Regions from separate parts of the Paenarthrobacter sp. NPDC089988 genome, predicted to be linked through region 1. Evidence: riboswitches for the same ligand, from Rfam matches in the RefSeq annotation. Region 1 holds a riboswitch; each other region holds the start of a gene.

Evidence for each region. Region 1 has a riboswitch for S-adenosylmethionine ahead of ACIPV6_RS13760 (homoserine O-acetyltransferase). Riboswitches for the same ligand answer to the same signal wherever they lie in the genome.
Region 2: another riboswitch for S-adenosylmethionine. It lies ahead of ACIPV6_RS12600 (DUF1737 domain-containing protein); the one in region 1 lies ahead of ACIPV6_RS13760 (homoserine O-acetyltransferase).
Region 3: another riboswitch for S-adenosylmethionine. It lies ahead of ACIPV6_RS05190 (aminotransferase class V-fold PLP-dependent enzyme); the one in region 1 lies ahead of ACIPV6_RS13760 (homoserine O-acetyltransferase).

The regions. Positions count from the first base shown of each region.
Region 1 covers NZ_JBIVGD010000010.1:168,088-178,278, forward strand. Annotated here, with positions in the region: gene ACIPV6_RS13735 (DMT family transporter) at 1-429, opposite strand, end outside; gene ACIPV6_RS13740 (RNA-binding S4 domain-containing protein) at 453-680, shown strand; gene ACIPV6_RS13745 (alpha/beta hydrolase) at 677-1,324, opposite strand; gene ACIPV6_RS13750 (SGNH/GDSL hydrolase family protein) at 1,410-2,246, shown strand; gene ACIPV6_RS13755 (winged helix DNA-binding domain-containing protein) at 2,257-3,417, shown strand; gene ACIPV6_RS13760 (homoserine O-acetyltransferase) at 3,455-4,576, opposite strand; SAM riboswitch class IV at 4,591-4,705, opposite strand; gene ACIPV6_RS13765 (bifunctional o-acetylhomoserine/o-acetylserine sulfhydrylase) at 4,868-6,208, opposite strand; gene ACIPV6_RS13770 (VOC family protein) at 6,422-7,060, shown strand; gene ACIPV6_RS13775 (CPBP family intramembrane glutamic endopeptidase) at 7,226-7,993, opposite strand; gene ACIPV6_RS13780 (DeoR/GlpR family DNA-binding transcription regulator) at 8,084-8,884, opposite strand; gene ACIPV6_RS13785 (class II fructose-bisphosphate aldolase) at 8,909-9,763, opposite strand; gene ACIPV6_RS13790 (1-phosphofructokinase family hexose kinase) at 9,745-10,191, opposite strand, start outside.
Region 2 covers NZ_JBIVGD010000009.1:121,432-131,622, forward strand. Annotated here, with positions in the region: gene ACIPV6_RS12570 (amino acid permease) at 1-587, shown strand, start outside; gene ACIPV6_RS12575 (carboxymuconolactone decarboxylase family protein) at 870-1,352, opposite strand; gene ACIPV6_RS12580 (PLP-dependent cysteine synthase family protein) at 1,479-2,543, opposite strand; gene ACIPV6_RS12585 (aromatic amino acid ammonia-lyase) at 2,537-4,150, opposite strand; gene ACIPV6_RS12590 (NtaA/DmoA family FMN-dependent monooxygenase) at 4,152-5,480, opposite strand; gene ACIPV6_RS12595 (SulP family inorganic anion transporter) at 5,603-7,294, shown strand; SAM riboswitch class IV at 7,376-7,489, shown strand; gene ACIPV6_RS12600 (DUF1737 domain-containing protein) at 7,503-7,769, shown strand; gene ACIPV6_RS12605 (rhodanese-like domain-containing protein) at 7,766-8,176, shown strand; gene ACIPV6_RS12610 (O-succinylhomoserine sulfhydrylase) at 8,179-9,387, shown strand; gene ACIPV6_RS12615 (glutamate--cysteine ligase) at 9,473-10,191, opposite strand, start outside.
Region 3 covers NZ_JBIVGD010000002.1:409,878-420,068, forward strand. Annotated here, with positions in the region: gene ACIPV6_RS05165 (S1C family serine protease) at 1-444, shown strand, start outside; gene ACIPV6_RS05170 (hypothetical protein) at 441-767, opposite strand; gene ACIPV6_RS05175 (MFS transporter) at 843-2,285, shown strand; gene ACIPV6_RS05180 (metal-dependent transcriptional regulator) at 2,304-3,017, opposite strand; gene ACIPV6_RS05185 (class I SAM-dependent methyltransferase) at 3,045-3,833, opposite strand; gene ACIPV6_RS05190 (aminotransferase class V-fold PLP-dependent enzyme) at 3,923-5,317, opposite strand; SAM riboswitch class IV at 5,351-5,464, opposite strand; gene hisN (histidinol-phosphatase) at 5,611-6,423, opposite strand; gene ACIPV6_RS05200 (ribosome small subunit-dependent GTPase A) at 6,478-7,593, opposite strand; gene aroA (3-phosphoshikimate 1-carboxyvinyltransferase) at 7,596-8,975, opposite strand; gene ACIPV6_RS05210 (DoxX family membrane protein) at 8,982-9,497, opposite strand; gene ACIPV6_RS05215 (sigma-70 family RNA polymerase sigma factor) at 9,678-10,191, shown strand, end outside.

The sequences.
Region 1 (10,191 bases):
CCGTTTGCCGCCAGGGGCAATGCCCAGGCGGTCCACCAGCAGGCCGCTGAGCGTTTGCCCGGTCACGGAAGCCACCGTGAACAGAGCCACACCGAGGAGTCCCACGGTGAACGATTGGGCGAAGACGAAGAAGGCACCCACGGCACCGGCCATGACGTAGAACGGCGGAAAGCTGCGAGCGCGGACCGCGGGAACAATCCGTGCCAGCCCCGCCCTGCCTTTGGGGGTGGCCAGGGAAATCGCGGCGATCACCACCAGGCCCGTGGTGAAGCTCACTACCGCGGCGGCGATGCCATCGTCCAGGGTGCCGGCCAACGCTCCATTGATCCGTCCCTGGACCGGGAGTACCAGTCCCGTCAGGACGGCGAGGGGAAGGCCAAGGGCAAGCGGAAGGCTGGAACGGCGGGTAGGGTGCGGCACTGACACCACACTACTTCAGGCATCATTGCTGTATGAGCAACCCCGAAATCGACGAAATCCCCATCCGCGACGACATGATCCGCCTCGGCCAACTGCTGAAGCTCGCCAACCTCGTTGAGGACGGCGTGGAAGCCACGGAGCTCATCAAGAACGGCCTGGTCAAGGTCAACGACGACATCGAAGAACGCCGCGGCCGCCAGCTCCACGCCGGCGACACCGTCACCGTCAACGGGCAGACGGTCCGGATCGCTGCTTCCTAGCTGAGGACCTTGTGGGTGAGGAACTCGCCCACGTGACCGATCTCCTGCTGGTTGATCCCGTGCCACATGCCGGTGTAGAGCACCTTGGTGAGGTCAACGTGCTGGCGTACCCAGCCCATGGTGTAGTCGATCTTGTCCGGCGTGATGACGGGATCCTGCTGGTCGCGGCCCCAGAAGAACGGGACGGAACCGTCCAGTTCGTCGTCGCGGAAGGCAGCGTCAGCGCCGGCGTCGACCACGAAACCCGAAAGCCCGACGACGGCGGCGAAGTCCGCGGGACGATACCGGAGCATGGTGGTTGCCATGGCCATGCCCATGGAGAAGCCCAGCAGTGTCACCGAGGAGTGGTTGGCTTTGACGGTGTCCAGCCACTCCAGCGCGTACTCTGCGGCCAGCTTCACGGCATCGAGGGAGTAGTCGATGGAGGCCGTCAGCGGGAACCAGGTGAAGCCGGGGCCCATGGGCATCGGGGCGCGGAGGGCGGCCACCACGAATCCGTCCGGCAGCACTCCGGCAAGGCTGAAGAGGTCGTCCTCGTTGGAGCCGTAGCCGTGGAGCAGGACCAGGAGCGGCTTGCCCGCCCTGTCGGCTTCGTCGTGGGACCACAGGACAACGGGCGCGGGGAATGCAACGGCTTCAGTCATGGGTCTATTCTTGCAGTTACCCATGGGTAACAACCTACGGTGACGTAGGTTCGCAGACACGAGTTCACAAGGCAGGATAAGACAAGTGAGTGAGAGCGATTCATTGGTAACGCCCGGCAGTCCGGTAGAAACGCATCCTTGGAGCCGCTACGTGGCGCTGGGTGATTCCTTCACCGAGGGCATCGGCGACCCCGAGCCGCAGAACCCCGGAGGCTTCCGTGGCTGGGCGGACCGGGTGGCCGAAGAGCTGGGCCGCGGCCATGACGATTTCGCGTACGCCAACCTTGCCATCCGGGGCCGCCTGCTGCAGCAGATCGTGGACGAGCAAGTTGGCCCGTGCCTGGAACTGCAACCGGACCTGGTTTCGATATCCGCTGGCGGCAACGACCTCATCAGGCCTGGTGGCGATCCGGATCTCCTGGCTGAGAAGCTGGACGCAGCGGTCCAGGAACTCAGCTCGGGCGGCGCAACCGTGGTGCTGTTCAACGGACCGGACACTGCTTCTTCGGTGCTCAGCCGGATCCGCGGCAAAGTGGCCATCTACAACGAGAACCTCCGGACGGTCGCTGCCCGCCACGACGCCATCATCGCGGACATGTGGTCCTTGCGGCAGCTCGCCGACACGCAGATGTGGGACGAGGACCGCCTGCACTTCTCGCCCCTCGGACACCACACGATCGCGATGATGGTGCTGGAGGCGTTGAATGTCCGTCACACCCTGGAGCCGCTGGTCCCCAAACCCCTCCCGCCGAGGACCTGGCGGGAAGCTCGATCCTCGGACCTTGTGTGGGCGCGCGAGTACTTTGTGCCGTGGGTGATCCGCCGCCTGCGGCACCAGTCCTCGGGCGATGGCATCACGCCAAAACGTCCGACGCCGGGACCCGTCTTCGGGCCCAACGTCACCGGATTGCCGCGCGGCTAGCGTGGGTGCACTGCAGCCCGATGACGTTGTGCGGCTCCGGCTGCGCCGTCAGCAACTCCGGGCCCCTTTCGCGGAGGGTGCCCCCGATGCGCTCAAGAACCTCCTCGCCGTCCAGGCCCAGGAGTTTCCCTACGCGAGGTGGTCGCTGGCGCAACGGACACCCGAAGCTTCCGCTGCGGACGTGGAGGAACTCGTGGCGGACGGCACCATCCTGCGGACCCACATCCTCAGACCCACCTGGCATTTTGTGCACCGGGACGATCTCGGCTGGCTGATGGCGTTGTCCGCAGACCGGTTGCACCAGGGAAACAAGGGAATGTACCGGCAGACCGGAGTGGACGAAGCCTCAGCCGCCCGCAGCGGAATCATCCTGGCCGGGGCGGTGTCCGGCGGGGCGCACAAGACACGCGAGGAACTCTCCGCGGTCCTGGAGGAAGCGGGCTTCCCGGGCAAGGGACTTGGCTTCGTGTACCACCTCATGCACGCAGAGATCAGCCGGATCCTGGTCAGCGGAACGCCCGTCCGTTCCTCCGGGGGTACCCTCAAGCAGACGTACGCGCTGTTCGGGGAACGGGTACCTAAGCCTGGACCTGACGCTTTGGACGCCGATGGACGGGACCAGGCGCTGGGCCAGTTGGCCTTGCGGTACTTCACCAGCCGTGGCCCGGCCACTGTCAAGGATTGCTCGGCGTGGTCCGGCCTGACAATGAAGGACGTGAAGCGCGGCCTGGACGTAGCATACGACGTGTCCCCGGGGTCCCTGGCCGCACTCGGGATCGACGGGCTGGACTTCTACCTGGCAGCGGAGGATGTTACCGGCATGGAACCGTCCCGGGCGGCTGGCGCAGGTCCGGAGGCTGGCTCAGGTCCGGACGCGGCACTCCCCCGGGTGGACCTCATCCAGTGCTACGACGAGTACGTCATGGGCTACTCCCAGTCCCGGCACTACCTCGGCGGCGTGGCACCCTACTTCCCGGAAAACGGCGGCCCCATGCACGTAGTCCTGCTGGATGGCAGGCTGGCCGGCTGGTGGCGGCACGGATTCGCCGGCAACACCTGCGAACTCGACGTGCGGATGAACCAGCCCGCCACGCCCGCCGTCCAGCGGGCCCTCGAGGCGGAAGTGGACCGGTACGGCAGGTTCCTGGGCATGGAAGCCCGGCTGGCCTGACGGCAATGCCCGTTGGACAGCCGGCCCAGTGCCCGGCCTAGGCGAAGAAGGACTCCCGCAACTGCGCCGAGAGCTGCCCGATCTCCGTGAGGAAGCCGTCGTGGCCGATCGGTGCCTCGATAACATGCACCGGAACGTCACCCGGCAGCGCCGCCGCAAGTTCGCGGGACTGCGCCGGGAAGTACAGCCGGTCCGTGTCCACCGCTGCGATGAAGAACTCGGCCGTGGTGCGCTCCAGCGCTTCCTCCAAAGAGCCGCGCCCCCGGGTGACATCGTGGCTCATGAGGGCCTCGGTGATGGCGATGTAGCTGTTGGCGTCGAAGCGGCGCACCAGCTTGGTCCCCTGGTGGTCGAGGTAGCTTTCCACCTGGTAGCGACCACGCTTCCCCAGGATGGCGGCGGCGAGCGGAGTTTCCTGGTGCTGCGCTTCGCGGCCGAAACGGACATCCAGTTCCAGGGCCGAACGGTAGGTGATGTGGGCGATCCTCCGGGCCAGGGCGAGGCCGGCCTCGGGCGCGGCACCCTGGTAGTAGTCGCCGTCGTTGAAGTTGGGGTCCTGGCGGATGGCGAGCGTCTGCGACTGGGCGAAGGCGATCTGTTCCGCGGTGCTGTAGGCACCCACGGACACCACCGCACAACGCTTGACCCTGTCCGGGAACGTGACGGCCCATTCGAGCGCACGGGCACCTCCCATGGAACCGCCCAGGACGGAGTGCCAGGCACGGATTCCCAAGGCGTCCGCGAGGCGGGACTCGGCCTCGGTAGTGTCACGCAGGGTGACCAGCGGGAAGCGGGAACCCCACGGCCGTCCATCGGGCGCGGCCGAGGAGGGCCCCGTGCTGCCGTAGCAACCACCCACGATGTTGATGGAGATGACGAAGAACCGGTTGGTATCGATCGTGGCGCCGGGCCCAACCAGTTGTTCCCACCAGCCATCCTCGTCCGTGGCACCACGGGCAACGTGGGTGCTACCGGTCAGGGCATGCTCCACCAGCACGGCGTTCGAGGCATCGGCGTTCAGTTGGCCCCATGTTTCGTAGGCCAGCACAACATCGGGAAGGAAACCGCCGGCTTCGAGTTCCAGCGGGCCCACGTGGGCAAACTTGACGGTTCCGTCTGCTTCCTCGGATGTGGGAAGGGCTGTAGCAGTAATGGTCATTCCTTTGACACCTAACCTCGCGCTTGCCCACCGCCTTTCGTGCGGCAGGCCAGGTCCTCACCCGGGGCACCCCACCGCGGAGGAGGGTTGCCGGCCAGCAAGCCGGGGCTGTCACTGGCACTCATGACCTAATACGTAAGAGTCTAGGAAGAACACAGCCGTTCTGGCGAAGAATGTGACAGCTGTGTGACGGTTTGGGGCATCTTCGTTCATTAAAGAGCACTCGGGGGCGCCGCCCGGCGAATAATCGACAGCCGGGCAGCGCCACCGCATGTCACAGCAGTTCCGGCGTCAGGCGCCCTTGGCTGCGCGGAAACCGGATTCGAGGTCGGCGATGATGTCATCAACGTGCTCGATGCCCACCGCGAGCCGGACCAGTCCCGGAGTAACGCCGGCTACAGCCTGCTGCTCCACGGTCAGCTGGCTGTGGGTGGTGGACGCGGGGTGAATCACCAGGGACCGGATATCGCCGATGTTGGCCACATGCGAGTGCAGTTCCAGGGCGTCCACGAACCGCTTGCCCGCTTCCACGCCGCCCCTGATGGTGAACGCGACAACCGCACCGGTACCACGGGGGCCATACTTGCGGCCACGCTCAAACCAGGGGCTGGACGGCAGCCCCGCAAAGGCGACGGATTCGACGTCGTCATGGGCTTCCAGCCATTCGGCCACTTTGGTGGCGTTCGCGACGTGACGCTCCACGCGCAGGCTCAGGGTTTCCAGGCCTTGGGCAATGAGGAAGGCATTGAAGGGCGAAACCGCCGAGCCGAGGTCGCGCAGCAACTGGACGCGGGCCTTCAGGATGTAGGAAAGGTTGGCGCCGAGAGCGCCGTCCTTGCCAAGGTCGCGGGCGTAGACCAGGCCGTTGTAGCTGGGGTCCGGGGTGTTGAAATTGGGGAAGCGTTCCGGATCCTTGCCGAAATCGAAGTTTCCGGAGTCCACAATGACGCCGGCAATCGCCGCGCCGTGCCCGCCCAGGTACTTGGTGGCCGAATGGACCACGATGTCCGCGCCCCATTCGATGGGACGGATAAGGTACGGCGTCGAGAGCGTGTTGTCCACGATCAGCGGAACGCCGGCTTCATGGGCCACCTTCGCGATGCCCTCGATGTCCAGGACGTCCTGGCGCGGGTTGGAAACCACCTCGCCGAAGAACAGCTTGGTGTTCGGCTGGACGGCGTTGCGCCACTGCTCGAGGCTGTCCGGGTCCTCGACGAAAGTCACGGAGATCCCGAACTTCTTCAGGGTGTGGGCCAGCAGGTTGTAGGTCCCGCCGTAAAGACTGGGGCTGGCCACCACATGGTCGCCGGCCTCGGCGATGTTGAGGATGGCGAAGGTTTCCGCGGCCTGCCCGGAGCTGAGGAGCAGGGCGCCCAGGCCACCCTCGAGGCTGGCGATCCGCTGCTCCACGGCATCCTGGGTGGGGTTGCCAATGCGGGTGTAGATCGGGGCAAGCTCAGCCAGGGCGAAACGGTTGGCGGCGCTCTCGGCGCTGGGGAACACAAAGGACGTGGTCTGGTAGATCGGAAGCGACCTGGCTCCGGTGGCGGAATCGGGTTCCTGGCCTGCGTGGATCTGGCGGGTTTCGAAAGACCATCCTTGGGACATTGCGTTCTCCTCTTCGTGGCGCACGGGTTTGCGGTGGACAGTGGGTGCTTGGAACTGCGGCCAGTCTAGGAAGGCTCCGCGGCATTGCACAGCTTTGTGACGAAGACAGTATTTTTCGGTCCTCGGGCGTCATTCCGGCGTCCCGCCACGACCCCCGCCATTGCCCTTCCATAACATCCCACCTTGGTTAGGCTTGACTTAGCTGAGACCCGAATCACAAAGTGCCAAGATGAAGCCATGCGCATGGATCACGTCTCTTACGCTTGTGAACGAGATGGCCTTCTGGCCACGACAGAACGAATTTCCGCAGCATTGGGAGTGGACGCAGTCCGGGGCGGAGTGCACCCGCGCTTCGGTACCCGGAACATGATCATTCCCCTCGCGGACAACAAATACCTTGAAGTGGTGGAGGTCCTGGACCACCCCGCTTCGGATAAGGCACCCTTCGGCCAGGCAGTCCGGGCACGCTCGGCAGCCGGCGGCGGTTGGATGGGCTGGTGCGTCGCCGTTGACGACCTCGCTCCGTTCGAAGAACGCCTTGGCCGTTCCGCAGTCCCTGGCAACCGCAAGTTCCCCGACGGCCGCGAACTCGTGTGGCAGCAGATCGGCATTCTCGGCTTGATCGCCGATCCCCAGGTGCCGTACCTGCTCAAGTGGGAAGGCGATCCCGGTCTGCACCCCTCCAAGGTCTATGAAAGTGACGTCAAGATGTCCAGCCTGACCATTGCGGGCTCGGCACAACGTGTCACCGAATGGCTGGGCGAGCCCGTGGAGAAGCCGCTTGAGGACGTCGCTGTCCAGTGGATGGCTCCGCACGGCACACCGGGGATCATGTCCGTGACCTTCGAAACCGCCTCGGGCGCCGTCACCATCTGACGCCCCTGGAATAAACTTCGGCCGCCATCAGCGGGTGCCAATGACGTCACCCGCGGATGGCGGCCGAACACTTTTAAAACCTGGCTACCCCTTGGCCCAACTGGGTCGCACTTGGGGTCGTTCCCAGCGCTGGGAACGACCCCAACTGCGACCCAGTTGGGGCTACTAGCCCAGGCCAACGGCCTTACCGAACAGGCTGAAGCCAACAAACGCCACGATGTCCAGGAGCGCGTGCGCTATCACCAGTGGCATCACCCGTTTGGTCTTTGTGTAGAGCCAGGCAAACACCAAGCCCATCACCACATTGCCGAAGAAGGGCCCGAAGCCCTGGTACAGGTGGTAGCTTCCGCGCAGGAGTGCACTGGCGATGATCGCCACCGGCGTGCTCCAGCCGAACTTGCCGAACCGGTCCAGCAAGTAGCCCACCACGATCACTTCCTCGACGATCGCGTGGCGTATGGCCGAAAGGATGAGCACCGGAACGGTCCACCAGTAGGCGTCCAATCCACTGGGCACGATTGCCGTGGTGATGCCCAGCGCCCGCCCCACTGCGTACAGGCCCAGGGACGGAATGCCGATCGCCGCCGCGAGGCCCAGGCCCTGGAGCGCGTCCTTGCCGGGCCTGGCGAAATTGAAGCCAAGGCGGGCGAACGCCGATCCGGCCGCCGATCCCCCGGTGACGTGCAGGGACAGGAAATAGAACACAAGGACCACTGGCACCAGGGCGAACAGGATGTCCAGCAGCTGGTACGTGAGGTCGAAGTATTCGCGCGTGCTTTGGGACCTGTTGAGGGTGGACGTAGCTTCCGACAAGGGGGCGCGGGTCAGTTTATCCAGGAGTTGCACTACCGAATAGACGGCCGACTGGCCCAGGGAGAGGCCCAGCACAATGATGACTTCTGTGCGCAGGCGACGACGGGAGGCTAGGAGCATGTTCCTATCTTGCCCGTAGTTCCTGCCACTTTGCCGGGAAGGGCAGCCCTATGCTTGGTGGGATGAGCGCCCCCGGTGCGGTTCTGACGCTTACGCCGTGACCCCCGCCGGAGCCACGATCACTTCCGTGCCCTTGGATTCAAAGGCAGCCCTGTGCTCCGGCGAAATCCCGGAATCGGTAATGAGGTGCCGGAATTCGTAGCCGGCCATCGCAGCAAACGAGCGGCGTCCCACCTTGGAGGAATCGGCGACCACGTAGGACTCGGTGGCCCGCCGTGCCATGACGGTGTTCACCATGGCCTCGCCCTCATCGGTGATGGTGGGGCCCAGGTCGGGGTCCACACCGTTGACGCCGATGAACGCAATGTCCAGCGCCACTTTCTGCATGATGACGTCCGTGTACGGGCCCACCAGTTCGTAGGAACGGGGATTCAGGATGCCACCGGTGACCATGATCTTGATGTTCGGACGCACGGCAAGCTGCGAGGCGATGTTGATGGCATTCGTGACCACCGTGAGCGTGGGCCGGTTGGAGGGTGCGTTCAGGTCCTCACGGGTGGATAACAACTGGGCAAGTGCCGTGTTGGTGGTCCCGCCGCTGAGGCCGATTACCGATCCGGGCCGGATCAGGGCGGAGGCAGCCAACGCGATTTCCTGTTTGGCCTCTGCATGGTCGTCACGGTTGTAACGGCCGGGGAGATCGTAGGCCACCGATCCCGTGGTGGCGCCACCGCGGGTCCGGCTGAGCAGGCGTTGCTTGGCGAGGCTGTCAAGGTCGCGCCTGGCCGTTGCGGGAGACACGCCAAGCCGCGTCACGATGTCCTCGACTTCCACATGGCCGGATTCGGCCAGGAGGTCCAGGATGGCGGTCAGCCGATCGGTGCGGGTCATGACGAGCCTTTCGCGTCGGTCCAGCTATTTCGCTTTGGCGAACAGCGTCAGCATACGTGCAGATTCCAGCACGAGGGCGTCCCGGCCGGCCTTGAGGTACTTCCGGGAATCCACCACTGCAGGGTAGGCATCGAGGTACTCACGGACTGCGCGGGTGAAGAACCCGTTCAAATGTGTGGATACGTTGATTTTAGTCATACCCGCCCCGATCGCAGCTACGAGCATCCCGTCTGTGACGCCGGAGGAACCGTGGAGCACCAGTGGTTTTTCCACCGCGGATTTCAGCCGGGTGATGAGGTGAAGGTCCAGTTCGGCATTGCGTTCGGTCATGGCGTGGGACGACCCAACGGCAACGGCGAGCGCGTCCACCCCGGTTGCTTCCACGAAGGCAGCAGCCTCCCCCGGGTCCGTCCGGACGCCCGGCGCGTGTGCCCCGTCTTTGCCGCCAACCTTGCCAAGTTCGGCTTCCATATAGACGCCGCGGTCGTGGGCGTAGCGGGCTACCCGCCGCGTAACTTCCACGTTCCAGTCGTAAGGCAAGTGGGCGCCGTCGTACATGACTGAGCCGAAACCGAGGTCCACGGCTGCGAGTGCGAGGTCTTCGGACTCGGCGTGGTCCAGGTGGACTGCGACCGGAACGTTGGCGTCCCGGGCAATCGCCAGGGTGGCCAGGCCGATCGGTTCGAGACCCCCGTGGTACTTGGCACAGTTTTCGGAGATCTGCAGGATCAGGGGCACACCGGCGGCTTCGGCACCGGCTACGAGGCCTTCGGCTGTTTCCACGTGGATCACGTTGAACGCGCCCTGGCCAGTGCCGTTGGCCGCGGCCTTCTCCATGAGTTCCCGCGTGTTGACCAGGGTCACCGGGTCTCCTTCCATGTCACGATCAGTTGTTCTTCCAATTCCTTGTAGCGCGGAGAGATTTCGCCTGCGGCCGGCATGAGGACAGCAGCAGCCGACCAGGCGGTGGCGCGCCGGAGGATTTCCCGTGGTTCCGTCATGCCTTCGGCGAGGGCGACGGCGGCAGCCGCCACACCGGCGTCGCCCGCCCCTGTAGGGTTCCCGCCCAGCGGGGCCGGCAGCCGGGCACTCCAGTAGCCGCCGGGGGCGGCGTGGTCGAAAGCGAGCATGCCCTCGGCCCCGGCGCTCACCAGCACAGTGCGCGCGCCCAAGGCGATGAGCGAGAGCGCCGCAGCTTCGACGCTTGGCTCCCCTGTGGCCTCGGCGAGTTCGTGGTGGTTCGGTTTCAGCACGTCCGCGCCTGCGCGGGCTGCGGCGATGATCCCGGGACCTGACGTATCGATGAT
Region 2 (10,191 bases), on a different contig from region 1:
CGTTCGCCGCGGACATCATGAACTTCGTCATCATCACGGCGTTGTTGTCGGCGGGCAACTGCGGCCTGTTCTCCTGTGCCCGGATGCTCTTCTCGCTCGCTGACGAAGGCCACGCACCCAGGGCCTTCCGGAAACTAACAAAGAGGGGCATCCCGCTCGTGGCCCTCTGCGTGAGCATGCTCGGTGGCCTGGCTTCCCTGATCAGCAGCATCGTGGCCCCGGCGACGGTGTACTTGGTGCTGGTGTCCATCGCAGGCTTCGCCACTGTGGGTGTGTGGATGTCCATCGTGGCATCCCACTTCATGTACCGGCGGACCTTCGTGCGGAACGGCGGCGACCCTTCCACCCTCGCCTACCGGGCACCGTTGTTCCCGCTGGTGCCGATCGTGGCCTTCGCGCTCTGCGTGGTCTCGTTGGTGGGCATCGCGTTCGACCCCAACCAGGTGGCCGCCCTGCTGTTCGGCGTCCCCTTTGTTGGCGCCTGTTACGGCTTCTTCTACTTCAAGTACGGACGACGGCGGAAGCTCGCCCTGGTGGGCACGGAGAAGGACCTGGAGGCTGCGGCGAAGGAGCAAGTGGACTCCTGACCTTCCGGGCTGCGGAAAAGGACCAAGTAGGCTCCCGACGTTGCCAGCCCAAACCAAGCTCTGCGGAGCATGGGCTTTCTTCGCTGCGAAGCAGCCCCTGTGCAACCTTTCCAGGTTGTGCAGGGGCTGATGCTGTTTGAAGCAAGGCCACTACACCACTGAATGCGTGCCGCCACGACCCACTTTGCTGCAGAAAATGCCCAACACGCCGGGAAACCTCGGCTTTGAGGCGCGGTCGGCGCCCAAAGAAGGTCGTGGCCGCACACCCCTAAGGCCCAGCCGCTACTTCTTGGCCGCCCTCACGGGGTGCTCGCTGAGGATGGAGAGCCGGTTGAAAGCATTGATGCCGATGGCTGCCATGCAGAGCACACTGATTTGCCCGTCCGAGTAGTGCTGGCGGGCCTCGGCGAACAGCTCTGCGCTGGGCCGGGATGAGCTCATCCGCGTAATCTGCTCGGCCATCTTCATGGCCACAACCTCGGAGGGCTCGAACAGTGGGACTTCCCTATACACGGCCACCAAGGACAGTCGCTGTTCCGTTTCGCCGTACTTCAAAGCCCGACGATGATGCAGGTCCAGGCAGAATGCGCAGCCGTTGATCTGCGAGCACAGGTAATTGATGAGTTCCAAGGTACGGCGTGGGATACCAATGCGGTCGGCTTCATCAACCAACTGCTGGGAGTACTGGGTGAGCGTCGCGTAAAGCTCGGGTTGTTGCTTGTCCAGATAGCCTGCAAGGCGCGGCGTTGTTTCCTGTTCGGGCATATGTGGAGCCTAACGCAGCGAGAGAGCATCCGCAGGAACGGGCGGTAAGGCGAGAGAGCGTCCGCAGGAACGGGCGGTAAGGCGAGAGAGCGTCGGCGGAAAGGGGGGATTTGGTGAGAGAGGGTCCTAGTCGCGGGGGTTGGGGGTGTCCGCGGCGAGGCGGATGTGGTTCTCGGCCAGCCACGACGGGTTGAACGCCTTGCTCAGGTAGTTCGTGCCGGCGTCGGGGGCTATGGCAACCACCACGGAGCCGCGCGGCGCCGCGCGCGCCACCCGCAAAGCGGCAGCCACGGTGAGCCCGGACGACGGCCCCAGGGACAGTCCTTCCTCGTCGAGGAGCCGGTGGACCACGGTGTACACCTCGTCGTTGGGAATGCGCAGGAAACGGTCCACGATGGAGCGGTCGAACGCCTTGGGCCACTCAGACTGCGGCCAGGAGTTACCCACGCCGTCCACCAGGATCTCTCCGGGGTGCCCGCCACTGTAAGCGGAGCCATAGGGGTCGGCGCCCACCACTTCAACATGCCCGCCCGGCCGGAAACGCGCCACTTGTTCCTTCAAATATCGGCCATTCCCGCTGATGGTCCCACCGGTACCAATGCCCGCGACGAAGTGCGTGATCAACCCACCGGTCTGGTCCCAGATCTCCGGCCCGGTGGATTCATAGTGAGCCAGCGGGTTGGCCGGGTTGTCGAACTGCATGGGCCGCCACGCGTCAGGGGTCTCGGCGGTGATCCGGGCAGCCACTGCCCGGGCGTTCTCCGGCGATTCCGAGGGCGCGTTCCAGTCAGTCAGGATCACGCGGGCGCCATAGTTGTGGAGTGCGGCGAGCTTCTCCTCGGAAATAGTGTCCCCGGTTACCACCACCACGGGATGTCCGGTCAGGTGTCCGATCAGTGCAAGGCCAATTCCCGTGTTGCCAGACGTACTCTCCACAATGGTGGCTCCGGGCCGCAGTTCACCGGATCTTTCGGCCGCCCGAACCATGCTCAACGCGGTGCGATCCTTGATGGATCCGCCGGGATTCTCCGACTCAAGCTTGACGTGGATGCTGCTGCCCAGGCCCCTGCCCAGCTTCTCCAACTTCACCAGCGGGGTATTTCCCACCTTTTCCAACACGGAGGCGTCGAGCCCGTCGGGCGCCTCCATTGCAGCATGCACCCCGTGCCTGCGGGCTGCCGTGGTCACCATGTTCCGCCTCCTTCCGCTGGGGCAACGTCCGTGTCCCGGAAGCTGCGCACCTGGTCTGGCCTCTGCCCCACCCGTACCTCCGCCACTGCCTCGCGCAGCCCACGCCATGCCCGTTCAACGAGTTCAGGCGCCGACGGCCGCTCCGCCAGCACATCAGCCAAGCGACCCACGACGGCGGCAGTCCCTTTCCCGAGCGGTTGCGCGGCTCCCGCTTCGAGCAGCAGGTATGACGCCGTCAGGGCTTCAATGGCCAGGAGTTTCTCCAAGGCGTCGAGTGACTTTTCGAGTTGCTGCAGGGCAAGTGGCGCGAGCGTCGAATGGTCTTCGACGTCGGCGGACAGGGTTGGCGCTCCAAGGGTGGCCGGAGCCGCGAGGAACTTGAGTTCGGCCAGCAGACCGGCCGCGGAGTACCACAGCAAGCCTGGAAGCTCTTCGTGTGCCAGCCCGGATCCGGCGGCCGCGGCGGCCAGGTGCTTGGCCCGGATGGAACGCTGCGGCGGGTACAGTTTGGCGATCCGGCGTTCGCTGGAGATCCCCACATGCGCCAAGGCCAGGCGAAGGCCTTCGAAGGACAAAGCAAGCTGCATCGGCTGGAAGTTCCCACCGGAGACCATCTGTCCGGACTCAATATCCACCAAGGGATTGTCACCGCGGCCGTTCAACTCCACGTCGAGCGCCGAGCGAAGCTGCGAAACCAGGGCCCGGAACGCCCCGTGGGTTTGCGGCGCGGCCCTGAAGGACAGGGCGTCCTGCACGGAGACCTCGGGACGGACGTCTTCCAACCACCCACCGGCCAAGAGCCGGCGGACAGCGGCGGCCGATTCGCGCTGCCCGTCCACCGCCTTGGCCGCCTGGATGACCGACGAAAAGGGACTCAGGTTCCCGCCGCCGTCGTACCTTGCGGTGGTTTCCAGGGACAGCGCAAGCCCGACGTCGGCAAGCTCCGCCAAGTGCTGCAGGCGCAACAGCGCGAGCGCTCCGGCTCCGACAGAGTAGCTGTTTGCGCTGACCAGGGCCAACGCCTCCCCCGCCGCGAGCGTGAGTGGCTGCAGCCCGGCGTCGGCGAGCGCCTTGGCGCCGGACATCAGGGTGCCGTCGGCGTCGAAGGCTTCGCCTTCACCGATGGCGACGGCGGCCACGGCGGCAAGCTGGGTCAGATCGGAAGAACCCACTGAGCCCTCGCTCGGGATCGCGGGATGCACCCCGCGGTTCAGGAGTTCGGCGTAAAAGCCGGCCGTTTCGGGACGGACGCCGGAACCGCCGCGGCTGAAACCGATGAGCCGGGCGAGGATGACGGCCCGGGCGGCGGCAAGGTCCAGATACGGGCCCACTCCGCTGTTGTGGTAGCGGACCACCTGCACTTGGTAGCTGAGGACGGACTCCTCCTCCACAACAGTGTCCCGCCCGGAACCCAGCAGGGTGTTGAGCCCGTAGACGCGTTGCCCGGATGCGGCCGTCCGTTCCACGACTTCCCGTGAACGGCCCATCAATGTCAACGCATCGTGGTTGAGTTTCACGTGAAACGCAGGATCAGAGGCGACATGGGCCAAGCGCTCGGGAGGCAGCGCGGCGGCCCCAATCACCAGTTCCTTGGGCTCGGGTGCCATGTCAGAAGTCCAGGAGGTTTTGGCGGAAGCCACCGTTGCCGTAACTGCTCCTCAACAGTCCGCGGCGCCGAAGCTCCGGCGTGAGTTTGTCCAGCACGGAGTGGACCGTCACCGGATCCACGAACCCGGAGAAGAGGAAACCGTCGCCGCCAACAGCTTCGCCGGTCTCTTCGAGGTAATCGGCGATCTCCGAGGCAGTGCCAATGATCGAGTCTCCCGCTCCCCCGCTGCGCGCTTGAAGGATCTGGCGCAACGTGGACCCTGGAGGGGCTGCCTTGGAGAAGTGTTCCAGTGTTCCTTGGTTGCTGTTGGTGCTCAGGGTGGGGAGGGGCTCGTCGAGGTCGAACTTCTTGAAGTCGATCACGGAGAGGTAGGAGATCGAGTTGAGTTGGCTGTCGATGTCCCGCTGCGTGAGCTCCCGGCGCTGCGTCCTCAGGTCCTCCGCCTCTGCCGTGGACCCCACCACGGTGGGCTTGAGGACGAAAAGGACCTTGACGTCGTCGGGATTCCTCCCGGCTTTCGATGCCTCGGCCCGGATGGAATCGCGGTAGGCCTTCATGCCGTCCACTCCGCGCGCCAAAGCGATCGCCACGTCCGCGTTTCCGCCGGCGAAGGCCTTGCCGCGGGGCGAGGCCCCGGCCTGCACCAGCACCGGTTCCTCCGGCAACGGCGCCGTGTTGAGCGGCCCACGAACCTTGAAGAAATCCCCCTGGTGGTTGATTGGGTGCACCTTGGTGTGGTCGGCAAAGACACCAGCAGAGACGTCCTCCAGCACAGCGCCGGGTTCCCAGCTCCGCCACAGCCGCCTGACGACGTCGACGAATTCCTCCGCCTTTTCATAACGGAGGTCGTGTTCGATCTGCTGGTCCAGCCCGTAGTTCTGGGCGGCAAGGTCGCTTCCCGAGGTCACCACGTTCCAGCCAAGCTGGCCTTCGGAGAAGTGCTGGAGCGTAGCCAGGAGGCGGGCAGCGGTGAAGGGAGGGTAGAAGGACGCGCTGACAGTGGGGACTATGCCCAAATGCTCCGTAGCAGAGAGCAGGTACGGGACCAGGGCCAGGGGGTCGTGCTTCGGCGCGAAGGACGCGTGGGCCAAGGACACCTCAGCCGTGCCGCCGTACGTATCCGGGACGGTGAGGGAATCCTCGATGATGAACAGGTCCAGCCCGGATCGCTCAAACGCCCTCACAGCCTCCTGGTACAGCGCGGGTTTCTTCCAGTCGTAGCCCAGGCCGTAGCCGGGAGTCCCCCAGCCCTGGACTCCGAATCCGTGGCCCACGAACCATCCAAAATGCAGCATGGGCTTGAGTGTAGAACTGCTGTGTCCGTTCACCGCGACCTGATTTCATGCGAAGTTACAGGGGGTCGTACTGCGTCAATTATGCTCCCGCGGCGTCACATTTTGGGGCCCTCCCCGGCCTTCCCCCGGCACGCCCCGTCCGGAATGATCTGTGTATGGGCGCCTCGGCCAACGTGCACTCAGCCATGAAGCGGCTCGGTGGTTTCCGGGCCCACAAGGGCTACAAACGCGAATGGATCCGCCACGATATCGTGGCGGGCGCGGCCCTGTTCGCGCTGTTGGTCCCCGCGGGCATGGCGTATGCGCAGGCAGCCGGGCTGCCGCCTGTCACCGGGCTCTATGCAACCGTCGTTCCCCTCCTCGTGTACGCCGTCGTGGGTCCTTCCCGCATCATGGTCCTCGGGCCCGACTCCGCCCTGGCGCCCCTTATCGCAGCGGCGGTGATCCCTTTGGCGGCCGGGAGCAGCGAAAGATCCGTGGCTCTGGCGGGACTTCTGGCGTTGCTGGTGGGAGCCATCATGTTGGCCGGCTCCGCAGTGAAACTGGGGACCATCACCGGCCTGCTCTCCAAGCCCATCCGGCTGGGGTACCTGAACGGGATCGCGCTGCTGGTGGCCCTCTCGCAGCTGCCGGCTTTCCTGGGGATAGAGGCCGACGGCGACATCTGGCAGAAGCTGGCACAGGTCACCTCCGCGGTAGTCACCGGAGGTGTCAACGTCCCCGCACTGCTGCTGGGGGTTGGTTCGCTGGCGCTCATTTGGATCCCGAAGCTCATGAAGTGGAAGGTGCCAGGGGTCTTGTTCGCCGTTGTGGGCTCATGCGTGGCTACGGCTGTGCTGGGCCTGGGTGGTGCCGTAAAGGTGGCCGGGGTCCTGCCGCAGGGAGTGCCGGCGCCCGCGCTGGTGGGCCTTGAATGGGCCGACGTCCTTATGCTGCTGCCGGCGGCGGCAGGCATTGCCCTCATGGCTTTTGCGGACACCGGCGTCCTGTCACAGTCGCTCGCAGCCAAGGAGGGCAAGCGGGTGTCCGGCAACAGGGAGATGGCAGCACTCGGAGCGGCCAATGCTGCCACCGGGCTGCTGGGCGGCTTTCCCATTTCCGGAAGTTCATCCAGGACCCCGGTAGCCGTGGATGCCGGCGCCAAGTCCCAGATGACCGGGGTGGTGGGCTCGGTGTTGGTACTGGCCTTTATGCTCCTGGCCCCGGGAGTCACCCAATACCTGCCCTCGGCGACGCTCGCCGCCGTCGTCATAGCGGCCGCCATAGCACTCGCGGATCCCTCCGGAGTCAAGCGGCTGCTTGTCCTAAGCCGCAGTGAGTCCGTGGTGATGCTCGCTGCGTTCCTGGGCGTCCTGACGCTGGGCGTCCTGCAGGGCATAGTGGTTGCGATCGCGTTGGCGTTGCTGGACTTCGTCCGCCGGGCGTGGGATCCGTACCGCGTGGAGCTCGGTGCCGAGAAAGGCCTTCCCGGCTACCACGACCTCGACCGGCACCCCGAAGGCCAGCGGATTCCGGGACTCCTCATCCTTCGCTTCGATGCTCCCCTTTTCTTTGGAAACGGCCAGGTACTGGCAACTTTCGTCCGGGAGGAACTCGGCGACGCACCCCAAGGCATCACCCACGTTGTCCTGGCGTCCGAACCCATCACCGGGATTGATACCACCGCCTTGGATGACCTTGTCACCTTGGATGAGTGGCTTGCGGTGAAGGGCGTCAACCTGGTCTTCGCCGAACTCAAGGGACCGGTCAAGGACAAACTCCTGCGCCTCGGCTCTGCGGCGCGGTTCACACCGGACCATTTCTTTCCCACCATCGGCGCTGCGGTCCGCTCGCTGCGGAGCGGGTGAGCCACGCCGGTTACGCAACATGACGACGGCGGCATCGTCACCAAATGCGGGGCCATGGCTGTGGATGTTACGTTTTTCTTGAGTAATGAGCACCAGCGTTAAGCCCTGACTTGCTGGTCGGCAACCCTCTCCCGCGGCGGGGTGCCTCAGGTGACTACTCGGCGTATTCGACACTTCGAACTGCAAGCGTGACTGAGGAGCACCACGAATGCCTGAAACTACTGAAGAAAAACTCTCGTACCGCCTGATCACAGGCCCCGACACCCGTGAATTCTGCGAACGGATCAGCAATGCCCTGGCTGAGGGCTACGTCCTGCACGGAAATCCCGCAGCGACGTTCAATGGCACTGACGTGATCGTTGCACAGGCCGTCATTTTGCCCGCTGCAGTGGCCAGTGCGGACGCGGCCGTGGCGAGCGCCGTGGACGAGTTGGACAACTACGAGGACGAGGAAGCATTCGAGGGCCACGCATGAGCTACGCAGGTGACCTGACCCCGCAGGACGCATGGGCAAAACTTGAAGACGGCGCCATCCTGGTGGACGTGCGCACCGAGGGCGAATGGGCCCACATCGGCATCCCGGACACCAAGGCCACGGAAAACGATCCCTTGTTCATCCAGTGGAACCTCGCCGGTGGCATCCCGAACTCGCGGTTCCTCGAGGACCTGCTGCAGCAGGCCCCAGAGGGCGACGGCGTGGAGCTCGTTTTCATCTGCCGCTCGGGCCAGCGCTCCATCTCAGCCGCGATCGCCGCCACCCAGGCCGGTTTCACTGCCTACAACGTCCTTGAAGGCTTCGAAGGCGAACCCGACCGTTACGGCGAACGAACCGTGAACGGCTGGAAGAACCGTGGCCTGCCTACGAACCTGGGGAACGACTAAAAGTGACTTTCAATCCTGACGCCGCCGGCTGGAGCCCAGACACCCAGGCCGTCCGCGGTGGCCTTGACCGTACCAACTTCCAGGAAACCGCAGAGCCGGTTTTCCTGAACTCCGGCTTCGTGTACGAATCCGCCGCGGCCGCCGAACGCGCCTTCACGGGCGAAGACGAGCGCTTCGTCTACTCGCGCTACGGCAACCCGACCGTGGCCACCTTCCAGGAGCGTTTGCGCCTCCTCGAAGGCACCGAAGCTTGCTTTGCGACGGCGTCCGGCATGTCCGCGGTCTTCACGGCCCTGGGTGCCCTGCTGGGTGCCGGCGACCGTGTGGTTGCCGCCCGCTCGCTGTTCGGCTCCTGCTTTGTGATCCTCAACGAGATCCTGCCACGCTGGGGTGTGGAGACCGTCTTCGTGGACGGTCCGGACCTGGACCAGTGGCGCGCTGCGCTCTCTGAACCCACAACCGCCGTCTTCTTCGAATCCCCGTCCAACCCGATGCAGGAGATCGTGGACATCGCGGCCGTCAGCGAACTGGCCCATGCCGCGGGGGCGACTGTCGTCGTCGACAATGTCTTCGCCACTCCCCTGTTGCAGCGCTGCGGCGACCTGGGCGCGGACGTTATCGTCTACTCCGGCACCAAACACATCGACGGCCAGGGGCGCGTCATGGGCGGGGCGATCCTGGGCACCAAGGAATACATCGACGGCCCCGTCAAGCAGCTCATGCGCCACACCGGGCCTTCCCTTTCCTCGTTCAACGCGTGGGTGCTCACCAAGGGCCTGGAGACCATCGGCCTGCGCGTGAACCACAGCTCGGCTTCCGCGCTGAAGATCGCCGAGTGGCTTGAGCAGCAGCCGGCCATCAGCTGGGTCAAGTACCCGCTGCTGAAGTCGCACCCGCAGTACGAGCTCGCCACCAAGCAGATGAAGGCCGGCGGAACCGTGCTCACGTTCGAGCTCTCTCCGTCCGGTGGCCGCACAGCCAAGGAAGCTGCATTCGCGCTCCTGGACGGGCTGGGCGTCATCGACATCTCCAACAACCTGGGCGACTCCAAGTCCCTCATCACCCACCCGGCCACCACCACGCACCGCGCCATGGGACCGGAGGGTCGCGCAGCGATCGGGTTGAGCGATGGTGTGGTCCGGTTGTCCGTAGGCCTTGAGGACGTGGACGATCTCATCCTGGATCTGGAGAAGGCCCTCAAACAGGTCTAACCTTCATGGACCGGCGAACCCCAGCCAACAGCGGGGCAGACGAAGCCTGCGAGGCCCTGGACGCGCTTGGCCACGCCTGCGCGCCCTAGAGCCGCCGGACTCTTGTGAGCACCGGCCCGGGTTCCTTGTGCGCGTCGGCTGAGGCTCCGCGCACGGTCACCCTGGCGGCATGCCCGACGGCGGCCGCGAGGGCTTCCGGGGTTGGCGGGCTCTCCGGGTGCCCCTGGTGCTTGCGGTTGAAACGCGTCACAGCCTCTCGTTGCTCGTGGGCACCGTTTCCGCGCTCCAGGATGTCCGCGATCCCGGCTTTGACCAGGCCCAGCTCGCCCTGATCGTCAAGGACCGGGCTCAGGTAGTCCACCAGGGCCCACACTACTTCGGCAGCCGGTTCGGGACGGAACTCCCCGAAGTCCAGCAGGTCTCCACGGAGGCCTACATTGCTGGCCTGCCAACTGGCCATGCGCAGCAGCGCCGTGGGCACCGAGGAGGGCTCAACGCCGTCGAGCATTTCCAAGGAGGCCGTTTCCACCAAAGCCCGCACCAGTACCGCAACCAGGGCCGCGTCCTCTGACCGAAGGCAGACGTCGGCCACCCGGACCTCGACTGTGGGGTGGTTCCGCGAGATACGCGCATCGAAGTAGATCATGCCTTCGTCAAGGAGCACGCCGGTGTCCAGCAACCGGTTCACCATTCGGCGATAGGCCGTCAACGAACCGAACACTGCGGACGGACCGGACGTGGGCCACCTGTTCCACGCCTGGATGCGGTAGCTGTCAAAGCCCGTGGGAAGGCCACGCCAGTAGG
Region 3 (10,191 bases), on a different contig from region 1:
GGAGGTGCCTTGGCGGACACGCGGGGGCGGATCGTGGGGATCAACACCGCGGTTGCTGGATTGGGGCTGGGGCTCGCAGTACCCATCAATGCGACGACGCGACGCATCGTCGCCTCGTTGCGAAAGGACGGGCGCGTGCGGCGCGCCTACCTCGGATTGGTCAGTACGCCGATTCCGCTCGATGCCAGCGCAGTGGTCCGCACGGGCCAGAAGGAAGGCCTCCGCGTGGTGGAGGTCATGGCAGGCTCTCCGGCCGAGCAGTCCGGACTGGAACCGGGTGACCTGGTGCTTCAAGCGCAAGGCCGGGCGGTATCGAGCGCCGAGAGCCTCCAGAAACTGCTCTTCGCCGACGCGATCGGCCAGCCCTTCCCGTTGACGGTGCTTCGCGACGGCAGGGTAGTCCAGCTCCTCGCGATCCCGTCCGAGATGGGGGAGTTGGGCTAACGGTCCTCGCGGACGTCCACGACGCCTACAAAGCGGGTGCCGATGCCCTCGTATTCGCTCCGGACATCACCCAGGAACAGTTCCGGAAGTTCGGAGTTCCTGTGGTGCCCGCAGTAAACGAAGGAGAAGTCGGGCCACCACTTCTTGGGCCGGGCTGCCTCGGAAAAGCCGCAGACAGCGCACGTGAGCTGTACCCAGACAGGACGCTTCCCGGTTCGGTTGGCACGCGACTGCACCAGCCACGGCGGCGGGTTGTCCTGGAGGTCGCGGAGGTCTGCCTCGGGCAAGCGAGACGGGATGCCGTGGCGCTGGGCCATTTCCATGGAGATATCGAGGGCCACGGCCACATCACGTCTGCTGATCACCACTCAACGATACGGCAAGCGTAGGCTGTGCTCATGACTGAACCGGAGGCCATACAGCCGAGCACGCCCTTGCAGAAGAAGGTGCTGCTGGTGGCTATCGTGGCTTCCTTCATCGCCATCCTCGACGGTTTCGTGGTCAATCTCGCCTTGCCGGCCATCGGGCGCGAACTGGGCGGCGGACTGGTGATCCAGCAGTGGGTGGTGGATGCATACCTCCTCACCCTCGGTGCCCTCATCCTGGTGGCCGGTTCCCTGTCCGACCATTTTGGCCGCGCCCGGATCCTCCAATGGGGCCTGGCTGGTTTTGCGCTGACCTCGGTGATGTGTGGACTGGCTTGGAACGGCGAGGTGCTGGTGGTTTCCCGGGCTTTGCAGGGTATTGCCGGGGCGCTGCTGGTGCCCAGCTCGCTGGCGATGATCGTCACGTCCTTTTCCGGTCCGGCACAGTCCAAGGCAATCGGCCAGTGGTCCGGGTGGACCAGCGCAGCGGCGATCGTGGCACCGTTGATCGGCGGAGTGTCCGTGGACCTCTTGTCCTGGCGGGTGATCTTCTTCATCAACGTTATTCCGGCAGCCGCAATCTGGCCTATGTTGGCTGGCCTGCGGGCAACGGATGCGGCCCGGGACAAGAGCAAGAGGATCGACTACCCGGGCGCCTTGCTGGCCATGATCGGCCTGGGCGGTCCGGTCTTTGCGTTCATCGAACAGGGCAGGCTGGGGTGGACCAGCCCCTTCGTGTGGGTTCCGTTGCTGCTGGGCGGCGTGGCTTTGGGGTTCTTCCTGTTCCACGAGGGCAGGACCTCCGAGCCGATGCTTCCGTTGCGGCTCTTCGCGATCCGGAACTTTGGTTGGGGCAATCTCGCCACGTTGGCCATCTACGGAGGCATTTCCCTGGGCTTCTTTATCCTGGGGATCTATCTCCAGCAGGTGGGCGGCATGGGTGCTACGGCGGCGGGAGTCGCGCTGCTGCCCGGGACTGTGATCCTGATGCTCGCCGCTTCCTACTTTGGCGGTCTTGCCGGAAAGTACGGTCCGCGCTGGTTCATGACCGCGGGGCCCCTGCTGTGTGGGACAGGGTTCCTGATGTCGTTGTCCGTCCAGGAGCCACTCAACTACTGGACGCAGGTGTTTCCCGGCCAAGTGGTGTTTGGACTGGGGCTGGCGACGCTCGTGGCCCCGCTGACAGCTGCCATCCTGGGCGCCGTTCCACCTGAAGAGGCGGGGATCGGTTCCGCGGTCAACAACGCCGTGGCCCGTATTGCCGGCCTGATCTGCATCGCCTTCGCAGGCTTGATCGTGGGTCCGGCCTTCACCCGGGAGGGCCTGTACAACGCCTTGCTGGTCACCGCGGGCCTGTTCCTGCTGGGGGCGGTGGCTTCCGTCGTCGGGATACGCAACCCGGTGCGTAATGACGCTGCTGCCGCGGTTCCGGATCAAGCATCCGACGACGGCGGTCCGCTGGGGGCGGCGTCCTGACCTTGGGCGGTGGCCGGCTCAGTGGTCAGCGAGGACGCAGCCTTCGTGCACGTCGGTGCTCTGCACCCACAGGGCCGAGGTGATTTCGTCCGCCAAGTCGTACTCCCGGCGCTGGGCACCGCTGCCGATCCGTACCACCAAGGCACCACCGAAGGGCTTGCGGCCTACGACTTCGATCCGGGCGTCCAGGGCAATGTCCTCTGCGGCCAGGTAGCGGAGCAGGTCCGGGTTTTCGTCGCTGATGCGCGTGATGCGGCCTGCGTGTCCCTGGTCCAGTTCAATCATGCGGTAGGCGTGCGGGAGCTCCACGGAGCCATCGGATGAAGGAATGGGGTCTCCGTGCGGGTCCCGGACGGGGTGGCCCAGCTTGGCGGACATGCGTTCAATGAAGGTGTCCGAGACTGCGTGCTCCAACATTTCCGCTTCGTCGTGGACTTCGTCCCAACGGTAGCCGAGTTCCTCCACAAGGTACGTCTCGATGAGCCGGTGCCTCCGCACCATGGCCAAGGCGAGGCGCATGCCGTCGGGCGTCAAGCGGATGGCGCTGTAGGGCTGGTGGTCCACCAAGCCCTGGTCCTTGAGCTTGCGCACCATTTCGGACACCGAGGAATTGGCTACGCCCAGCCGTTGGGCCAACTGGGAGGACGTGATGGGCTTGTCCTGCCACTCAGTGAAGGAGTAGATGACCTTGACGTAGTCCTCGATCGAGGAGGAGGGCGTACTGGTCTTCACGCTCCAAGCCTACCGTGGGTGGGCGCCTCAGGCCTTGCGGGCCCGCCACGTCTGCGTCACGTACGGCAGGGCCAGGGTCTGGCCAGGGGCGTGGCCGAGGTGTTCGTAGAGGTACCACTCCAGGTTTCCCATGACCTTGGCACGGGTAGCCTCGTTGGCTCGAAGGTAATAGCTGCGCGACTTGGTCAATTCCATGATGTCCTCGGGGGACACGGGGTCCTCCCAACGGGTGACATGGCATTCCAAGCCGGTGAACTCCGCACCGATGGCCGGCCGGAAACCCGGTTTGTGTACGTCGCCGGCATGCATGATGCGTGAAAGGCGGTGCACCCATGGGAGGGAAGTATCCAATTGGTTCCAGATCAGGCCCAGGACGCCATGCGGACGGAGCACCCGGGCGAGTTCCGTGCTGGCTTTGACGGGATCGCACCAATGCCAGGCTTGGGCAACACTGACGACGTCGAAAGCTGAGTCCGCCAGTCCGCTCGCCTCGGCGGTACCCTCCAACGCATGGACTTGGGGGCACGACAGGCGCAGCTGCGCCAGCATGTCCGTGGAAGGATCGACGGCGGCAACCTCAAGGCCGCGGTCTACGAGCAGCGCCGTGAATTTCCCCGTACCAGCGCCGATGTCGGCTGCGGACTGCGCGCCTGCAGGGAGAAGCCAATCCACGGAGTCTGCGGGGTAGCCGGGACGCACCGAATGGTAGTGCTCGCCGCCATCCTGGAAGCTCTGCCCCAGTTCATTGCGCCGGACCGCGTGCAGCTTGGGCCCGCCTGGTGGATGCGAACCGCTTGAAGGGCCTTGGGACCGCATGGCTCTGTACAGACTCCTTTACCGCGAACGCCGGAAATACCCTACGAATTTACAGCAAGGCAGGGCTGGCCGGTTCAGGCAAAGTGCGGTCAGTCCACGATGCAGGGAGCAGCGCCCGCGGTACCGGGAGTGTTGGGGGCCCATTCGGGATAGCTGCGGTGGTCGTTCGCGGGAACCCAGCGGCCCTCGTCCACCACGTAGTCCCAGCCCAGCCCGGTGCCCTTCAGCTCCTGGATGCCCTTGAGCAGCCGGGCAGCGTCCTCCAGGCGGGAGCCCACACCGAAGCTGGCACGCAGGGATCCGGACGGCAGTCCGAGGCGCTTGAGGAGCGGGTGTGCGCAGAACCGGCCATCACGAAGGCCCACTCCGTGTTCCGCAGACAGGTAGGCGGCCACGAGGCCGGCGTCGAATCCCTCCACCGAGAAGTTGACCACGCCGATGGTGTCCGTGGAATCGCTGAAGATCTGGTGGACGGTGACCCCGTCGATGGACTGCAGGCCCTCCACAAGGTAGGAGCGGATGGCGGCCTCGTGGTCGTGCCAGGCCTGCTGGTCAAGGCCGGCCAGGACCTGCGTGGCCCGGGCCAGGGTGGCGGCACCGAGGACGTTGGGGGATCCACCTTCATGGCGGGCCGGACCCGTAGCCCAGCTGACGGAGTCCAGACGGGCTTCACGGACTGCGCCACCGCCGGCAAGGTGCGGCGTTCCGGCGTCGAGCCAATCGGGGCGGCCTACCACTACGCCGGCACCAAAGGGAGCGTACAGCTTGTGGCCGGAGAAGACCACGTAGTCCACGTCCGCTTCGGCGATGTTGATCCGGCGGTGCGGAGCGAGCTGGGCAGCGTCCACCACGATGCGGGCACCGAATTCGTGGGCCAGTGCAGCCAATTCCGCAATGGGAAGGATTTCACCGGTGACGTTGGACGCCCCCGTGACGGCGAGCAGGGAAACTCCGCCCTGGCTCAGCTCATGGCGCAGGTTGGCGACGGTGGCCGCCAATGTGGAGGCAGCGACGACGCTGCGGTGGGGCACGCCTTGCCACGGCAGCAGGTTGGCGTGGTGTTCGATGTCCAGGTACAGGACTTCGCCGGTTGGCGTACCGTCGATCTGCGGAAGGCAGCCGGCCAGCAGGTTCAGGGAGTCGGTGGTGTTACGGGTAAAGATGACGGAGTCATCCGGGCGGCCGCCTACGAAGTCGCGCACGATGTCGCGGGAGTTTTCATAGACCGACGTGCTGATTTGGGAAGCGAATCCGGCGCCGCGGTGCACGCTCGCGTAGTACGGCAGGACCTCATTCAGGTACGCGGACACGATGGTCAACGCCGGCGCGGAAGCGCCGTAGTCCAGGTTGGCGTAGCGGACGTGACCGCCCTGGATCAGTGGTGCCTGCAGTTCCGCGCCGGTGACGGCAGCAAGGGGCCTGCCGGCCGCGGCTTCCTGCGTGACTGTGGGAAGGACGGTGGAATCGAACGCAACAGTGCTCATGGGACCTCACTCAAGAGGGACCCCCTTGCGGGGGATCCGCGCTTGCCGTATCCGTTCCGGACCGGCCTGGTCGTCACCCGGGGCACCCCACCGCGAATGGAGGGTTGCCGGCCAGCAAACCGGGGTTTAGCGCTGGCACTCGTGACCTGTAAGAAGACATTAAGGCACCCTGCATGCCGGACACAAAGCCGTCCACTTTGTTAAGCGCATTGTTACGCAGGATGCGGAAATGGCAGATTTGGCGAATAAAGTGCGGCGGACGCCTCCCAGGGGAGGCTTCCGCCGTCGATAATTCAGAGGAGGTCGTCGATTCCCGGGTTGAGGCGTTTCAGGACCTCGGAGTGCAGGATCGAATTCGTTGCCAGCGCGTTGCCGCCGAACGGGCCATCTTCGCCTTCCAGGGAGGTGAACCGGCCGCCGGCCTCCGTGACGATAGGCACGAGCGCCGCCATGTCATAGAGGTTCAGTTCGGGTTCGCAGGCGATGTCCACGGCGCCTTCGGCCACCAGGCAGTAGGACCAGAAGTCCCCGTAGGCGCGCGTACGCCAAATGTCCTCGGTGAGGCCGAGGAACTCGTCAAGGTTGCCGCGTTCCTTCCATCCGGACAGGCTTGAGTAGGACATCGACGCGTCCGCGAGCGTGGAAACGTTGGAAACCTTCAGTCGGGTGGCCGAGGCCAACGAGCGACCCATGTAGGCGCCCATGCTTTTGGCCGCCCACCAGCGCTTGCCCAAGGCTGGTGCGCTGACCACGCCAACCACGGGTTCGCCTTCGTCGATCAGGGCGATGAGGGTTGCCCACACCGGGACGCCCCTGACAAAATTCTTGGTGCCATCGATGGGGTCGATGACCCAGCGCCGTGAACCGTGGCCGCTGCTCCCGAATTCCTCGCCGAGGACGGCATCGCGGGGGCGTGAACGCGACAACTGTCCGCGGATGGCTTCCTCTGCGGCCTTGTCCGCATCCGTGACCGGCGTCAGGTCGGGTTTGGTTTCGATCTGCAGGTCCAGGGCCTTGAACCGGTCCATGGTCTGGGCGTCCACGGAATCGGCCAGGACGTGGGCCAATCGCAAGTCATCGTTGTAGCTGGAAACGGGTTGGGTCATGCCACCAAACTATCGTGGATCGTTCACGCGCCGGGGGAGGTGAGGCTCCGACCCTCAGTTGACGGTGCCCAATTCCTTGGTTTCCTTGGCTTCCAGGCGGGGGTCGGCACCGAGCAGTCGCCTGAGCGAAGCCAGCCGGGCAACACCGGACGGGCCGGCGTTGCCTTGCTTGACCCACTCGTCCAGCCCACAGTTCACTGCACTTGCGTCATGCTTGCAGCCGCGGTCGCAGGCTTCCGTGCCGGGCTCCAGGTCGGGGAAGGAATGCAGGATGCGGTCCGCATCCACGTGGGCAAGGCCGAACGAACGGATGCCCGGGGTGTCGATGATCCAACTACCGGAAGGAGCGTCCGCCAGTTTGAGGGCCAAGGCAGAGGACGAGGTGTGGCGTCCGCGCCCGGTGACGGCATTAACCCCGCCGGTTGCCCGTTCGGCACCTGTGAGGGCATTGACCATGGTGGACTTGCCGACGCCCGAGTGCCCCAGCATGACGGTTACCTTGCCGTCGAGGTGGGAACGCAGGCGGGAGACGGCGTCGCTGTCCAAACGGGCGGAGAGCCCGTCATCTGAACGCGCGTCGATGCCGGAGGCCTGCGAATCCGCCGTGCGGCTGATGATGACCGGAAAATCGAGGCTGAGGTAAGTGGCCAGCAGTTCGGCAGGATCCTTGACGTCCGCCTTGGTGACGAGGAGCAGCGGCTCGATGCCGGCGTCGTAGGCCGCTACCAGTGCGCGGTCGATGAAGCCGGTGCGGGGCTCCGGGTTCGCTGCAGCCACCACCACCACCAATTGGTCCGCGTTGGCCACCACGACGCGCTCGATCGGATCGGTGTCGTCCGCACTGCGGCGCAGGAGCGTCCGGCGTTCCTCGACGCGGACCAGCCGTGCGAGGGTATCCGGGCCACCGGAAACATCACCCACGAGTGCCACGAAATCACCCGGGACCACCGGGTTCCGGCGCAGTTCGCGGGCCCGTGCGGCAATGACCACCCGCTCATTGTCGGTGTCCTCACCAACCACGGCGGTATAGCGGCCGCGGTCCACCGTGATGATCCTGCCGATCACGGCGTCGTCGTGGCTCGGCCGGTCCTTGGTGCGGGGGCGTGAACCCTTCTTGTTGGGCCGGATCCGTACGTCCGATTCGTCCCAGGAGCGTGCGTCGCGGCCCATGGTCAGTTCGTGGCCCCGCCCGATGAGGCCTCCGCCGGGGTCCGGCCCAGCATTGCTGCCCACATCTGCGGAAACTCCGGCATGGTCTTCGACGTCGTTGCGATGTCCTCCACTTGAACGCCCTCAACGGCGAGGCCCAGGATGGCCCCGGCCGTGGCCATGCGGTGGTCGGCATAGCTGTGGACTACACCGCCATGAAGGGCCGCCGGGTGGATGATGAGGCCGTCTGCCGTCTCTTCGGCGTTCCCGCCCAGTCGGTTGATTTCGGCCACAAGTGCAGCAAGGCGGTCTGTCTCGTGGCCCCGGAGGTGCGCGATGCCGCTGAGCCGGGAGGGGCCCGTGGCCAATGCGCACAGAGCAGCGACGGTAGGGGCGAGTTCGCTGGTTTCGTCGAAATCGGCGCCCAGGATCTCGGGTCCGCCCGTAACCGTCAGGGTCCCGTCCTCCAGTGCGACCTCCGCGCCCATGGATGCCAGGATGCCACGCCACAGGTCACCTACCTGGGTGGTTTCAAGGGGCCAGTTGGGGATTCGGACGGTTCCGCGCGTGGCAAGCGCAGCTGCGAGGAACGGGCCGGCGTTCGAAAGGTCCTGTTCTATGCGCTGGTCGAAGGCCCTGATGGGACCGGGGGCCACGCTCCAATGGTTGGGTACGGAATCGTCCACCTGTACACCGACGCTGCGCAGGACAGCGACCGTCATGTTGATGTGGTCCAGGCTGGGCACCGGCTTGCCTACGTGCTCCAGGTGCAGCCCCTCCGTGAAACGCGCGCCAACCAGCAACAGTGCCGAGACGAATTGTGAGGAGGCGCTGGCGTCAATGACCAGGTGCCCGCCGCGGACTTCGCCGGAACCCATCACCGCGAACGGAAGGGCCGACGGCGTCCTGCCGCCTTCGCTGCGGACGGGCACGCCGAGCGCGACCAAAGCCTCGATGATGGTTCCCATGGGGCGTTTGCGGGCGTGCGGGTCGCCGTCGAACACCGTGACGCCGGCGCGCAGGGCCGCCAGGGGCGGGACGAAGCGCATGACTGTTCCCGCGAGCCCACAATCGATGGCTGTTTCCCCGCCCGCCTCGGACGGACCCATCGGTGTGATGTCCAGGTCCGGGCCGTAGTCGCCGTCGCCGGGTACTTCGGTGACCGTCGCGCCGAGCTGGCGCAAGGCCTGGATCATCAGCACGGAGTCCCGGGAATGGAGTGGTGCCCGCAGGCGGGAGGGGCCGTCAGCCAACGCAGCAAGGACAAGGAAACGGTTGGTCAGCGATTTGGATCCAGGTACCGTCACCGTGGCATCCACCGGTCCTGTGGCATAGGGTGCGGGCCACAGGGGGAGGGGTGTGCCGTTCTTCGGGTCGGTGTTTGCTGCGGTGGTACCAGTCATGCTTCCTTATGCTCCAACTGCGTTATCTACGGCCTTGCGAACTGCTTTGTCTGCGCGCTTGATCTGCTTGCCCGTTGCCTTGCGGGCGTCCGTGGCGAGGTGCTCGGCGCGCCATGCCAGGCTGGGGCGTCCCTCGGTGTCAACCGATGCCAGCAGCACGCCGCCCGTGAGGGAAATGTTCTTCAAAAGCTGGGCCCGGCGCGCGCCGCGGGCTTCCTTGCTGCTGATGTCCGCCGAACGCCACTCGACATAGGTGTTCAGTGCGGATGTCACGGCCAGCACGGTGGCCGCGAAGCGTGAGAGCTTACCCAAGCCGAGCAGGGCGCCGGCGCCAAGCTGGGCGCCGCCGATCACCCGTGCAAGGACCTTCTCATCAGCCGGGAACGGCAGGGACTCGGAGGCGCGGCGCAGGACCGGCGAGAGTTGCCGGGCAGTATCGTCCGCGTTCTTGAGCTTGTCCAAACCTGCGATGACAAAGCTGGACGCGAGCATGGGCCGCGCGAGAAAACGGATTACTGACATGTCTTGCCTCCTGGATGGCTTGCCACAAAAGTCACTGAGCGTTGTGTTCAAGGGGTGCAGTCTGCTCTAGTCTTGCACCTTTGCGGAATAATTACCCACCGGGACCCGTTGTGAACATCAGGCGCGGTGAAGACCGGGCTGCGGCATGGTGTTTGCCGCTTCGCGAACGGAGTTGGTTTTTTGACCCTGGTTGAGGACCGCCTGGATTTACTGGGGGCCCGGGTACCGGCGCAGCCGGATTCCCTGAAGCTGACAGTAGACTTGGCTTCGATGAGCACCATTGAACCGGCCGCAGCGGCCATGGACCAGGCAGCCGGAGCGTTGGACGACGCCGGGGTGGCAGCCGATGTCGATCTTGCCAAGGAGACACCCGAACAGCGGCGGGCGCGCTTTGAGCGCGACGCCATGCAGTATGTGGACCAGTTGTACTCGGCGGCCATGCGCATGGCGCGGAACCCCTCCGATGCCGAAGACCTGGTCCAGGAGGCCTATACCAAGGCGTTTTCGGCCTTCCACCAGTACAAGCCGGGTACCAACCTCAAGGCGTGGCTGTACCGGATCCTGACGAACACCTACATCAACCTCTACCGGAAGCGCCAGCGCGAGCCGTTGCAGTCCAACTCGGACACGATCGAGGACTGGCAGTTGGCCAAGGCAGAGTCCCATACCTCGTCCGGACTCCGTTCAGCCGAAG